Regions from separate parts of the Chitinophaga sp. W3I9 genome, predicted to be linked through region 2. Evidence: riboswitches for the same ligand, from Rfam matches in the RefSeq annotation. Region 2 holds a riboswitch; the other holds the start of a gene.
The links. Region 2 has a riboswitch for cobalamin ahead of metE (5-methyltetrahydropteroyltriglutamate--homocysteine S-methyltransferase). Riboswitches for the same ligand answer to the same signal wherever they lie in the genome.
Positions count from the first base shown of each region.

Region 1: it holds a riboswitch for cobalamin, as region 2 does, so the genes downstream of both, QFZ51_RS10580 (DUF5074 domain-containing protein) here and metE (5-methyltetrahydropteroyltriglutamate--homocysteine S-methyltransferase) in region 2, are expected to answer to the same signal.

Region 1 is NZ_JBNPWC010000001.1:2,514,493-2,521,957, forward strand. Features, by position in the region: gene QFZ51_RS10570 (hypothetical protein) at 1-1,583, shown strand, start outside; gene QFZ51_RS10575 (DUF2652 domain-containing protein) at 1,654-2,736, shown strand; gene QFZ51_RS10580 (DUF5074 domain-containing protein) at 2,781-3,911, opposite strand; cobalamin riboswitch at 4,087-4,298, opposite strand; gene QFZ51_RS10585 (aldehyde dehydrogenase family protein) at 4,442-5,806, opposite strand; gene QFZ51_RS10590 (gamma-glutamyl-gamma-aminobutyrate hydrolase family protein) at 5,803-6,519, opposite strand; gene QFZ51_RS10595 (iron-containing alcohol dehydrogenase) at 6,523-7,465, opposite strand, start outside.
Region 2 is NZ_JBNPWC010000001.1:2,680,310-2,687,774, forward strand. Features, by position in the region: gene QFZ51_RS11275 (TonB-dependent receptor) at 1-2,048, opposite strand, end outside; gene QFZ51_RS11280 (FecR family protein) at 2,164-3,363, opposite strand; gene QFZ51_RS11285 (RNA polymerase sigma factor) at 3,414-4,010, opposite strand; gene QFZ51_RS11290 (SDR family oxidoreductase) at 4,353-5,225, opposite strand; cobalamin riboswitch at 5,345-5,548, shown strand; gene metE (5-methyltetrahydropteroyltriglutamate--homocysteine S-methyltransferase) at 5,747-7,465, shown strand, end outside.

The DNA of each region.
Region 1 (7,465 bases), 170 kb from region 2:
CAGGGGAAGCGGCTATTTATACCAGCGGGGTAGTCGTTCCTTTTGATAATGATGCATGGATCAGGTACCGTGTAGCGGATCAGCGCGGCCCGGCATTTACCAGTTCAGAGGTAACTGCGTTGTACGACAGTCTTACCAACGCTGGACTGATACTCGGCTCGGTAGAGCATAACAATTGGAAAACAGGGGTAAAGGTGGAAGATTCACACGTTTCTGTAGTGGCGGGGTGGACTGATAGTCTTGTTACCCGCGACAAAATACCCCATGGCATAGTTACGCAGGGCGATACCCTGTGCAGTTCCCCGAAAATCCTGGTACTGCCGGCCGCCAACTGGCGCAAAGGCATGGAGCAATATGGCAGTGCTAACCGCCTCGCAGAGCCCCGCTATATTTTTGAATGGACGGGGGCAAAGCCGCTGGGCTGGAACAGCTGGGGAAGTATGCAAACGAAGTTGAACCTGGTGAAAGCCAAACAGGTGGTCGATTTTTTTGCAGACTCCTGTAAAACGTTCCGTGCTAAAGATGGCAGCCTTTACATAGACCTCGACTCTTATTGGGATAACATGACCAAAGGCGGCATGACCGGCGATTTCAGCCAGTTGAAAGAATTTGTGGCTTATTGCAGACAACGGGGATGTAAACCCGGTATTTACTGGGCGCCGTTCGTAGACTGGTCCAAATCGTCCCGCGTAGTAGAAGGAAGCCGTTATAATTACGAGGAAACCTGGACCAAAGTAAACGGGCAATACCACGATTTTGATGGCGCCCGTGCCATGGACCCCACTCATCCCGCTACCCGCGACCGCATCGCCTATCTCATCAAACGGTTCAGGGAAACCGGCTTTGAAATGATTAAGATCGACTTCATTGGCCATGCGGCCATAGAGGCAGATCGCTGGTATGATCCTTCCGTGCATACGGGCATGCAGGCGTTCAGGAAAGGCATGGAATTCCTGGTAGATCAGCTGGATAGCAAGATGCTGGTATACGCCGCTATTTCGCCCGGTATGGCCACTGGCAGATATGTGCATATGCGCCGTATCGCCTGCGATGCGTTTAAAAACATTGACGAAACAGCCTATACCCTTAATGCTACCAGTTTGGGTTGGTGGCAGAATGAAGTATACGATTTTACCGATGCAGATCACGTAGTGTTTGCGGGCGCCAGTCCCGGTGAGAACAGGGCCCGCCTTGCCTCTGCCATCGTTACCGGCACCGTTGTTACCGGCGACGATTATGCTGAGCACAGCAGCGCTTCCGGCGTGGCACAGCAGCTGTTGCAAAACCGCGAGGTGCTGGAAGCCGCACAGTTGCCTAATGGTTTTGTTCCGGTAGATCACCATACCGGCGAAACCCCCTCCAGCCTCTTTGTACACAACAGCGGCCGGTTTACATACCTGGCCGTGGTGAACTATAACAGGAAAGCCACCGCTTTCGAAGCTGATTTTGATAAGCTGGGACTCAGCCCCGGGGAATATCTCTGTAAAGAATTATTCTCCGGTAAAACATCCAGGGAGAAAGGGAAGATCCATGTAACGGTAGACGCTGCGGACGCCATGATCTTCCGGTTGGAGAAGAAATAAGGACCGGTATACCCGGAAGCGCAGCTATATGCCGTTTTTATTATTTTTATCTCTAACTTTAATAAAAAAAATGGAAAATAGAGGGCTGCTTTTTATTCCGGATATAAGTGGCTTTACCCGTTTTGTGAATGAAATAGAGATTGAGCACAGCCGCCATATTATCCAGCAACTGTTGGAACTGCTGATAAACGCTAATCAGTCGGGCCTGGAAGTGTCTGAAGTGGAAGGCGACGCCATCCTGTTCTATAAGTTTGGATCCCCGCCGGAGCTGGAAGTACTGTATAAGCAGGTGGAAAAGATGTTCTGCGAATTTCACCGGTACCTGGTCAATTACAATCACCGCAAAATTTGCCAGTGTAAAGCATGTGTATCCGCTATTGACCTTACCCTGAAGGTAATTACCCACTATGGCGAGTTTACCACCTACCAGGTAAAGAATTTCAGTAAGCTGATAGGGAAAGATGTGATAGTGGCGCACCAGTTGTTGAAAAATGATATAGAACAGCATGAATACTGGCTGGTAACAGATAACCTGTTGCATGATGAGCCGCCGGAAGGACTGGCGCAATGGATGACATGGGATGCCAGCATCAAACAAACAGAAACCGGTAATATTTCTTTTCACTACACGCATTTAAGTGAACTGCGCAATACCTTACCACCTGATCCCGATCCACAGATAGAGCTTAAAAATAAAACGAAAATGATTTCTGTGTCGAAGGAATTTGACCGGGATATAAAAACGCTCATTTATAGCGTCGTGCATTTTGAGTTCAGGCACCTGTGGCAACCCGGTGTGGTGGCAATAGACGAAGTAGAACATTTTCTGCCCGGCGTAGGTAGCCGTCACCGGCATGTGATGGATAATGGCGAACATGTGATAATGTTCACCAGCAGTTTTTCGTACGATCCGGAACAAAAGGCGTTGTTCAGTGAAACAGATGAGAAGCGGCATAACGCTTTCTACTATACGGTGGAAAAGGTAACAGACCAGAGAAGCCGGTTGACTATTGATTATTATCTCCCTAAAAATTTTATACGGCAATGGCTTTTCCGGCTCACGGAAAAAGATAAGGTAGAAGCGGGTTTATGGAGGTCGCTCGAAAAGCTGGAGCCTGTGGTAATGAATATGAAGTTGCCGCTGGATTTTTAAGAAAAGAGGCGACTCCTGCGAGTCGCCTCTTTTTATTTCTTCCTCTACTCATGAAATACAGGCATGGCGGGGAAATACCATCCGTTGTAAGTAATCGTTTTTTTCAATGTGGCCGTAGTGGCATCATACATCAGCACCCTGTTCACATCCCCGGTGAAGGAACCGTTCAGCGTAGTCATCACCAGTTCATTTTTATCCTTGTTATACGCTGCGCCGGCGCCATAGAAATACTGACCGGAAGGCAGTGTAATAAAAGGAGATGCAAGAGATGCCGTGTTACCAATGATATAGCGATACAGTTGGGTGCCACCGGCAAAGCCGTTGTTACGCACAATGTAAACGGCATTTTCCGTTGTAGAGGCAGTGATGGCAGCATGACGCCATGCGCCCCATGGGGAAGGTACCGTGAAAGGCAATTTCACTGCGGTTCGCGCCAGTGTAACCGGATCTATGCGGATCAGGGAATCTGCGTTGGTGGCATATACGCCGCCATCTTTACCTGCTGCAAAGGCCAGGTTGGCTGCGCCGAATTTTTTTACTACGGCATAGGTACTGCTGTTTAAAGCAACGATACCATCTGTTTGGGATAACACAAAAATATAGCTGCCGGCTTTTAACATATCACCGGTATAACCCGCTACACCAGTTACTTTAGCACCTACAGCAAGGGAAGGTAACGTGATGGGATATACGCCGTCCTTTGCACTCAGCAATCCGCGGGTGGCATCCACACCGATAAAAGCATGACCATCATTACCCGGCAGGGTGGTAATACGGCCGGTTTCCACGAGGCTGCCGGCATCTGTCACTACCAGCGGGCCGCCTGCTTTTACAACAATATACATTTTACCGTTGAAGATAGTAGCATACTGCAGCGTGTTGGATGGGCCACCCAATGCGCCTGCGGGGTTCTCTGCATGATAAATGTTAGGGACAAGACTATCGCCGCTGTAGGAGTAGAAATGCAGGTCACCGGTGCCGTGACCAAACCACCCTTCGTTGGCGATAAAAAATCCATTGCCGTATTTGCCGGCGATTAATGAAGCCGTAACACCGCCGGTACCCGTTTCGCTTGTGCGTTGGCGTTCGAGCGGCTGTAACGCATCATCTTTTTGGCAGGAAGCAACAAACAGCATCAGTGCTGCAGACAGAAAGGATAATAACTGTTTTTTCATATTTATTGTTTTATTAAGAAAATACAACGCACGTTTCTCCCGGGGCAAAACCCTGGAGAAATGATCATAATACCGGCTATCCTCCGGAATTACGCCTAAGGCTAAACGAAAAAAAATAACAGCGCATAAAATGGCTGGCAGGCCCACATTCACAGCATTTCACCCGAAAGCGTTGAATGATTAATTACAAGAGGCAGGTCTTCTGGCTTACCTGCTTTTCCGGGACCTTCCCATCTGCCGGACAGGCAGACAGTGGTATGGAGTTCATCCGGAAAAACAATTTATCTGACGATAAATGCAGGATTACAGCTACGGGGATAGCTCCGGTTTTACACCGGATTCCCTTTTAATCCGCCACGGGGCGGAACCAAATGCGGAAGCAAACCTACGGTAATTAGGTATAATTGCCAAAATGATGTGGTAGGAGGAATTTCAGTGGATGGGTTGCCTTTGTAACCTGTTAACTCATAAAAAAAGCGTGATGCAATTCAACATTGCACCACGCTTTACAAACAATATTTCTATAAAACTTATCCCTTCATCTGCCACGCCTTCGTTTTGGTAAACGCTCTCAATCCCTGGTGCGATAACGTTGCGCCAAAGCCGGAGTGCTTCCTGCCCGCCCACGGCAATCCTGCTGTAACCCGGTCGCAACAGTTCCAGTAGCCGGTACCCGCATTTACCTGCGAAAGGATTTCCTGCGCCCTTTCACCATTGGAAGAGTATACCGATGCAGTAAGACCATACTCCGTATCGTTCATTAGTTGAATAGCTTCTTTATCACTGGTTACTTTCATGATGCCTATCACCGGGCCAAAGCTTTCTTCCTGCATAATTTTCATGTTGTGATCTACATCCGTGAGAACGGTGGGCTCAAAGAAGTTGCCATCATGTACAATGATATGACCGCCGAGTTTCAGCGTGGCGCCTTTTGCACGGGCTTCCAGTACCTGGTTTTCGAGTACTTTTAACTGTTCCTTTCTCGTGATGGCGCCAAAGTACACGCCGTCGTCTGTAGGTAGTCCCAGTTTCCACGACTTCACTGCTTTTACAAATTCAGCTACATATTCATCGTATACTTTTTCATGTACATAAATGCGTTCTACTGCGCAGCAGCTCTGACCGTTGTTATAAAAGGCGCCGTCGGCTGTAGCTGATGCCACTGCTGCGATATCTTCGATGTCGTCTGTTACATACAGCGGATCTTTTCCACCCAGTTCGAGTTGACAGGGCAGCATCCTGGAAGCAACTTTTTCATAAATGTATTTACCGGTTTTATAAGAGCCGGTAAAGAAGTAGCCGTCTACCCGCAGATCCATGAGGCTTTCGCCGGTGGCTTTCCCGCCAATGGCTACCTTGAAAGCATTTTGCTCAAGACCGGCATAGTAAAAAAGTTTCTCTATTTCCATACCCGTTAGAGTAGCATATTCGGAAGGTTTATACAACACAGTATTGCCCGCCAGCAGGGCCGGAATAAAAACATTTACACCTACCAGGTAGGGATAATTCCAGGCGGAGATATTGCAGATAACGCCCAGTGGTTCGTAGGAGATTTTTTCTTTTAAGCTATCTGTATTCGTTACCCATTCGTCCGACAGGTACTTCTCTGCGTTCTCCAGCATCCAGTTAATCCTGGCTACGGCGCCGTTGATTTCATTGCGTGATTGCTGCAATGGTTTTCCGGTTTCAGCTGTAAGCACGCCCGCCAGTTTTTCCACTCTCTTTTCCAGCTGCTGGTTGAACCGGGTAATTACTTTGATGCGTTCTGCCAGTGGCTTGGCCGACCAGCGGTCGAATGCCAGCCGCAGCAACGCGGTTTTTTCAACTACCCTTGCCAGTGAATCTTCTCTGAGAACGGCGAGGGTTTGTGCGGTGGCAGGATTAAAGATTCTCATTTCGTATGGTTTCTAACTGCTTGAAGAAATTGTGTTTTGATTTGCTGGGAAAGCGGGTTGCTTTCTTTCTCCGGCATTCTTTCCGGATGCCATTGCACGCAAAGCATAAAGCCTTTACCGGTTTTATCTTTGAACTCAATACCCTCAATCATTTCATCGCTGGTGTCGGAGGTGGCGCTTACCATAATATTATTTCCCAGCCTGGCCGGGTGGATGCCCTGGTGATGCGCGCTGTTCACCTGTCCTTTTTCCTGGCCGGTAATGCTGTACAGCAATGAGTCTTTCCGGATATTTACGCCGTGTATTTTATCGCTGGTATCTTTTTTATGAATTTTGTTGGCGGCTTCGCCGATGTCTTCATATACTTTCCCGCCTTCCAGGATGTTGATGTACTGTAATCCGCGGCAGATGCCTAATACAGGCAGCTGTTGCTGTTGGGAATACTCATAGATGCGTTTTTCAAAAGCATCCCTTTCCGGCAGAAATTCCTGCGGCTGATGCGGATAGTTTTCGGCGCCGCCATACAGCGAGGGAATCACATCCACGCCACCGGTAAGCACCAGGCCATCGCAGGTATAAATATCTTCCACGTTATTACGCAGGAAGGAAAGGATCACCACTTCGAGGTCATCGCCGAGGTCTTCGGGTGTAAACCAGTTTTCATAATTGACAAAACTGGCTTCCGTATAGCTGATCCCTATCTTTTTCTTCATGATCTAAAGCGCGTTTAGGTACAACTGTTTGAAATCTTCCCGGGTAACCGGTTTAGGGTTATTGGGATGGGCGAAATCGGCAAGTGCCAGGTCTGCCAGTGTGTCCACATGTGCGTTGGTAACACCGATATCGCGGAGGTGATGCGGGATATTTATCTTTGCATTAAGACCGAAAAGATATTGTACCACTGCTTCGCCTGTTTCTTCTTTTAACTCCAGTGTTCTGGCGATGCGCCGGAATTTTTCTTCAAAGCCTGCAATATTGAATTGCATGCCATAAGGAATATTTACGGCATTAGCGAGACCGTGATGCGTGTCCAGCAGGGAGGAGAGAGGATGTGCAAGGGAATGCACCACGCCCAGTCCTTTCTGAAAAGCGATAGCGCCCATCATGGAAGCCATGAGCATGTTGCTCCTGCTTTCTATGTCCGGTTTGTTAGTAGCTTTTTCCAGTGAGTTTTTAATGAGATAGATACCTTCCAGGGCAATGCCATCACACAGGGGATGTGGATTCTTTGCCAGGAATGCTTCCATGTTGTGGGTCAATGCATCCATGCCCGTGGCGGCGGTGATAAACGGCGGCAGGTCCATGGTAAGAGCCGGATCAGCAAATACAATCTTCGCCATCAGTTTGGGTGAGAACAGTATTTTTTTCTGATGGGTGTCGTCGTCGGCAATGATGGCGCTTCTGCCCACTTCGCTACCCGTGCCGGCGGTAGTAGGTACGGTGATAAAATGAGGTACGTCGTTGGTCACATAAATATCGCCGCCTATCAGGTCGTCGTATTTAAACAGGTCTTCCCGGTGGTTAACCCGCAGCACAATGGCGCGTGCCACATCCAGCGCGGCGCCCCCGCCAATACCGATGATACTGTCGCGTTGTGTATGATCCCAGAGATCCGTGCCCTTATACACATCGCTCTTCACCGGGTTTTTGTGGATATCA
Region 2 (7,465 bases):
TCCCGGCGCACTGTGAAGGTAGCGAGATATTTATCTTTCAGGGAATAGTTGATCCTTCCATAGGCAGAAGCCATCTTGGATGGAATCAGGTTGCTGGTACTGGATAGCCGCTCTGTACCTGCTTCCAGGTTCTTGTACAGAAATGCATCCGTACTGAATTTCTGCACCAGCGAATAATGTTTTTCGGTTTTGTCAGACTGATAAGATACCCCTGCTACAACGTTGAAGGAGTGGATGGCATTAAACACTTTCCTGTAAGTGAAGTAGGCCTCCACCAGGTTTCGCGTAACAGCGATGTCATTTAAGCTGGCTTTACCCTGTACTTTTTCACCGTCTACCAGGTCGCGTGGAAGATAGGTGCCTTCCTTGGTAGTCATATACTCGCTACCGCCGTTCACACGGAAATTAAGTCCGTCCAGGATCTGGTAATCAGCATAGACGTTAATATTTACCTTGTTTTCAAACCGGTCGTTGGTAGGCGCCATTAACCACGCCAGCGGGTTGTCCCTTCCTTTGAAGCGGGCATAAGTACCATCTTCATTGTATACGGGAATAGCCGGAGAAGCGGTGAGTACGCCATACATCACGTTGGAGGGTACAATGTTTCCATCGTAGGTTTTAAAATTGGTATAAGCATGTGAGGCGTATACGCTGGCTCCTGTTTTAAATCGTGCTGCGAACTGCTTATCGTAGTTGAGTCTTACCGAATACCTTTCAAAAGAAGTATTTTTTAATGCACCATCCTGTTTGAAGTAACTGCCGGATAAGGCAACCCTGTCTTCCGCGGTACCGCCGCTTACGCTCAGGTTATGGCTTTGCACCATTCCGGGGCGTGTGGTTAATTTAAACCAGTCGTTGTCCCGGCCACTGGCCAGCTCGGCAGCGGTATAAAAAGCAGGTTGCCCTTTTTCAATAGCTTTTGCATTGGTGACCTGCATATTTTCCAGGCCATTCATTTTATCGTATTCCTTAATGATCCTTTGCGTACCGTAGTAGCCATCATATTGAATAGATGCCCTGCCGCTTTTACCTCTTTTGGTGGTGATCATTACCACGCCGTTGGCGCCGCGGGCACCATAAATAGCGGTGGAAGAGGCATCCTTGAGGATCTGTATATCATCGATATCATTCGGGTTGATGTCTTTCCCGGTTTCGGAAGGGAAGCCATCTACCACGTACAATGGTTCGTTGGTGGATTTGATGGAATTGCCGCCGCGGATACGCACAATGGTTTGTCCGCCTGGCGCCGCGTTCGACTGGCTCACCTGCACCCCTGCGGCCCGGCCCTGGATGGCCTGCGCAGCGTTGCTGGTTACACCGCCGAGGTTCATCTGGTCGCTGGATATGGAGCTGATAGAACCGGTGAGGTCTTTCTTTTTGGTGGTACCATAACCCACTACCACTACATCGGTGAGGTTAGATACTTCTTCAGAAAGCGTTACTTTAAAGCTGGTGTTTTTGCCATCAAACTTCACAGACCAGGTTTTAAAACCCACCATAGAAATTTCCAGTGTTTCTCCTGGGTTGGCATTGATCTTAAAGCTGCCGTCGGTGTTGGTAACAGTTCCCAGTTTGGTACCTTTTACGGTAACGGTGGCACCGGGTAAAGGCTGTCCTTTATCGGTGGTCACCACGCCATGTACTTCAATAGGTGGCGGCGGCGTAGTGACCGGCTGTATCACCGGTTTTGTTTTTACAATGATAGCACCTCCTTCGATGCTGTAGGTGAGCGGCTGATTACGCATGAAAATATTCAGCGCATCACTTACAGGCATATTGTTCACCGTGATATTGGCCCTGCCGCTTTTTTCCAGCAAGGCTTCATCGGCCAGGATATTGAGGCCGGTTTGTTTATTGATTTCCCGGAAAACCTCTTTGGCGGTAGCGTTTTTCAATGATAAACTTACTACCTGGTTCTGGCTTCTGGCTGCGCTCACCTGTGCCGTGGTGGCGAAACATAGCAGGGCCAGGAACTGACTGACCTTTAGATGCTTGGTTGGACGCCGGTTGTTTTTACACCGGGAACTGGCAATAGTACGTAATTGCATACTTGTGCTGAGTTTTGATTGAGAGAATGGTTTGGTTGTGCTATCTGCTTTAATAAATCCTTGTTACCATGACATCTCCGTCATGCTGGTTGATATAATTGTTCACCTGCGGGCGTTAATCGCCCCGTACAATCAGTTTTTTTCCTTCTAACCGATAATTAACATCATTGGCATTCAACATTTTCAGCACATTTACCAGGCTGCTGCGACGGCTGATCATCCCGAAAAATTTCCTGGGTTTGATATTGCCTTCGTATACAATCTCCACGTCATACCAGTGGGAGAATTGCCGTAATACAGTGGTCAGATCTGTGCTCTCGAACTGGAAGTATCCTTCTTTCCAGGCTATTATTTCAGCGGTATTTACGCCGGTTACTCTTTTTACATTCCCATTAGGGCTTACCTGCGATTGTTCGCCCGGCGCCAGTTGTATGCTGCCCTTTTTACTGTTTATTTTTACTGCTCCCTCCAGGAGGGTAGTGTTGATCGTGGCTTCGTCGGCGTAGGAATTGATATTGAAATTTGTGCCCAGTACATCCACGGTCATCTGGTTTACCTGGATACGGAAGGGCCGGTGCGCATCATGTGCAATTTCAAAGTAAGCTTCGCCGGTAAGCTCAATCCGGCGTTCATCGCCTGAAAAAGTAGCCGGGAAGCGGATCGAGGAGGCTGCATTCAGCCAAATCCTGCTGCCATCGGCCAATACCAGCGGATAGGTTTCACCTGCCGCCGTGGTAAGCGTATTATAGATAGGAGCGCTGCTGGCTCCCTTTGTTTTTACATATACCAGTTGTCCGCCCTGGTTGCGGATGGCGCTATTGCCCTGTTGTGCCAGTTGTTGGATACCGGCGCTGTCCAGCACTATCTTTTCCCCGTTGGCCAGGGTGAGTACCGCTTTATGCTGACCGGGCGCCACATCTGCCGGCGTCTTTTTCGCTGTAGTGGCCATCGGGCTAACCACTGGCTGCCTGAAAAAATAAATGGCCGGAAGAGCGAGTCCGATTATCACGGCTGCCGCGGCGGCGAGTTTAAACGGACCATAATTCCTCCGGGAGCGGGACATGGATATTACCGGGGCGCCCTGGATATGCTGTAACAGCCCTTTCCGGACCCTTTCGCCGGGTTCGCCGGAGTGGGAGCCGTTATCCGGCTTCACCTGCCGGAATGCGGCCTGCATTTCGTTCAGGAGCGTCCTGTCGGAATCCTTGTCCCGCAGGTAATCCATCAGTTCAAGGGCTTCCTGCGGACTACAAGTCCGTTGTTGCCAGCGTTGCAGCAATAATTGGTAATATTCATTGTTCCTTTCCGTGGGCATATATATACTATCCCAAAAAAAGCAGGTAGGGTGGTCCGGGAGAAAAAAAATTATTTGGAGGAGTTGAGGAGAACCCCGGAAACCAGTAACAGGGGAAGAATACCGTCGGTATTAGTATAGAAGAAAAATTTAATACTTTTCATGGCCAGCACCATATGTTCCTTTACTGTATTGCGGGAGATGCCCAGTTCTACGGCTACTTCTTCGTAGCTTTTGCTTTCTTCCCGGCATAGCCTGAACACTTTTTGCCGCTGAGGGGGCAATTGCGCAATGGCCTTATGTAATAAAGATTCGTATTGTTTCCACAATAACCGGGTGTCCGCATCTTCCGTCTGATGCTGCAGTTCCTGCATTACCTGTAAACGGAGCGCTGCGTCGGCGCTGATCTTCTTCATTAACTTAAATACATGATTCCGGGTAATACGGTACAGATAACCACTGAATGACAATTCAGGGTTGATCCGCTCCCTAATCTCCCAGATCTTTATAAACACTTCCTGCAGTGCATCTTCGGCCAGTTCCGGGATATTGATGAAGTGGAGAATATAAGTGTAAAGTGAGGGGTAATACTGATCATATAAGGTGATATACGCTTCAGTATCCCCTTGCTGTAGCCGTTGCAGCAAAACCGCTTCTTCATTGCTCACTGGTTGCTCGATTTGATAACTAAAGTAAGCAATTGGCGGGAAATTCGTGTAAAATTTTGCAGCGGATTTTGTCTTTCTCGCTGATTACGCTGATTATACTGATTATACTGATTTTACTTTTGGATTTTTAGATTGATAATAATTAAGGGAGATAAAAGCAAATATTTCCATTTCTATCTCTCTTAATCCTTTATAAATCCAAAAAGTAAAATCAGTATAATCAGCGTAATCAGCGAGAAAGACAAAATCCGCTTCTATCTCCCCAAATCCTTTAAAAATCCCAAAGAACAAAATCCAATTAATCAGTATAATCAGCGTAATCCTGAGAAAGACAAAATCCGCTCAGGTAAACGCCGGTGCATACTCGCCGGCGAAGGCGGCGAAGTCGCGCGCCGGCCTGCCGGTTATATCCATTACAGCGGAGGAAACGGCCGCCGCTTCGCCGCGTGCGTAGTGGGCATAGTCTTCGATGAGGCCCTCTGCCTGCCAGGCGGGGAATCCGGCGTGGAGAAGGGCGGGCAGTAACTCTGCTGCGGTAACGTTGATGTAGCGGATAGTGCGCCCCAGTGCATTGGATAGCGTTTCTGCGAGTGCGGCATGGGTGAGTGATTGCGGGCCGGTGATATCGTAGGTGTTGCCTTCATGCCCATTGCCGGTGAGGGCAGCCGCAGCTATGGCGGCAATGTCGCGGGTGTCTACTACGCTGATGGGAGCGTCGCCGGCGGTAGCAAAGAATTTGTTCTGGCTGGCAATTGTTTCACGGAAACCCAATAGCCCCTGCATAAATAAATTGGGCCGCAGAAAAGTATATGCCATACCGGATACACGGATCTTTTCTTCTACAGCGGCATGATACCGTAAAAAACGTACGGGCGATTGTGCGTCCGCATGGAGTTGCGAGAGCTTTACGATATGCGGTAACCCGCTTTTAACGGCGGCCGTTACAAAATTGCTTTGCAGTTTTTCCGCTGCTTCAGAAGAGTTGGTAAGCAGGAAAGCCCGCTCTATTCCTTTAAGTGCAAGGGCTAAGCTGTTGGCATCGTTGAAATCGCCGGTTACTATTTCAGCGCCGGGTAAGGCGGCAAGGGCATTTACGTTATTGTCTGTTGTGCGCACCATGGCGCGGAAGGGAATGCCTTGTGCCGATAACTGTTTAGCCAATGTAGTACCAATGTGTCCGGTGGCGCCGGTGATCAGTATGTTTGCCTGTTTCATAGCTGTTTGTTTTTATGATGTAAAACTCCGCTTTTCGCCCGGCCCGAAATTGTAAGAAAACGAAACGGATTTGATAGTTGCGGGGATTTACTATCTTCGCGCCGGTTCTTTATGTATTACTAATCGAAGCAAATAATGGTTCCCGCTGAAAAGCGGGATTAAAAGGGAACTGTGTGCAAATCACAGGCTGTCCCGCAACTGTAAGCTTCCGGCAGCGCACATGCACTGCAACTGGTAAATAATATGCCACTGTTCCGGCCAGGAATGGGAAGGTGTTTACCAGCGGAACAAGCCAGGAGACCTGCCTTTATTTCACTTTGACAATGCTTTCGGGGATTGAAGCGTGTCAGGTTTCGGTATCGGTAATTATCAGAACAGGCGTATGCATGATGGAATCATGTATACTATATGCTTGTTCTTGTATCTGCCATACCTTCTCCTTCCGTATTATTTTCTCAAAAACATTGCTGTACTATATAAAAGAGCGTGAACGTCATGTATCACCTTTTAAACAATCAGTAATGATTATCCACAACTTAGGCTATCCGAGGATAGGTAGCCAGCGTGAATTGAAGAAAGCCTGCGAAAGCTACTGGGCAGGCAAAATTACTCTTGATGAATTACAGGCAACCGCCCGTAATATCCGTTTACACAACTGGGAGCTGCAGCAACAGAAAGGGATCGACTGGATTCCCTGCAATGATTTTTCCTTTTACGACCAGGTGCTCGACACTTCCCTGATGGTGGGCGCTGTGCCACAACGCTACCGCACCTTGCAGGAGAAGAAACTTCCTGAAACAGACCTGCTCTTCGCCATGGCGCGCGGCTACCAGCGCGATGGCGACGATATCACCGCCATGGAAATGACAAAGTGGTTTGATACCAATTATCATTATATCGTTCCGGAATTTACGGCAGACCAAACATTTCATTTCTTCTCCCGCAAAGTAACAGCGCAGTTTCTCGAGGCAAAAAAAGAAAACTATGCTGCTAAACCCGTGATCCTTGGCCCGGTATCTTTCCTGTTACTCGGAAAAGAGAAAACGGCCGGCTTCAACCGTTTATCGCTGATAGATAAACTGCTGCCGGTATACCTGGAGGTGCTGTCGCAGCTCACACAAGCCGGCGCAGAAGTTGTGCAGCTCGATGAGCCCTGCCTGTCGCTCGACCTGGATGAAGCAGCCCTGCAGGTGTTTACGAATACCTACACGAAAATTCATGCAGCCTTTCCCCAACTGCATATTCTCCTGGCTTCTTATTTTGAATGCTATGGAAAGAATCTGCCGGTGGCTTTGGCATTGCCGGTGCAAACATTGCACCTCGATCTCGTGCGTTGCCCGTTGCAACTGGAAGATATCCTCGATACAGCTATTGCCCATACTTCTTTGCACCTCTCGCTGGGTGTAGTGGATGGCAGGAATATCTGGAAAAATGATTATGAAAAATCTTTACAGCAGATACAAAAGGCAGTAAACGTGTTAGGAAAAGACCGTATCGCCATTGCTCCTTCCTGCTCATTGCTGCATGTGCCGTGCGACCTGGATAACGAAACAGCCCTGTCTCCCGAAATTAAAAACTGGATGGCCTTTGCCAAACAGAAATTGCAGGAACTGAATGAGCTGCGTGATATTGTGAACGGCAATACGGCGCTGCTGGAAGCCAATAAAGCAGCTATCCATAACAGGGCCACCTCGCCGCTGATTCATAGGAAAGAAGTGAAAGAGAGGATAGCGGCATTTACCGCCGCAGATGCACGCAGGAACAGTACGTTCCCGGTGCGTCAAAACATCCAGCAGCAGCAGTTTGGACTGCCACTGTTTCCTACAACTACGATCGGCTCTTTCCCGCAAACAGATGATATCCGTCAGTTAAGGGCGCGCCTGAAAAAAGGAGAGCTGACCACCGAACAATATGAAGCCGCCATTGAAAAAGCGACCATAGAGGTGATCCGCTGGCAGGAGGAGATTGGCCTGGATGTACTGGTACATGGTGAGTTTGAACGGAATGATATGGTAGAATATTTTGGTGAGCAACTGCAGGGATTCCTGTTTACAAAAAATGGCTGGGTACAGAGCTATGGCAGCCGTTGTGTAAAACCACCGGTTATTTTTGGAGATGTAAGCCGTCCGGCAAACATGACCGTGCGTTGGAGCAGTTTTGCGCAGGCGCATACCGATAAACTGATGAAAGGCATGCTCACCGGTCCGGTTACCATTTTGCAATGGTCCTTTGTACGGGAC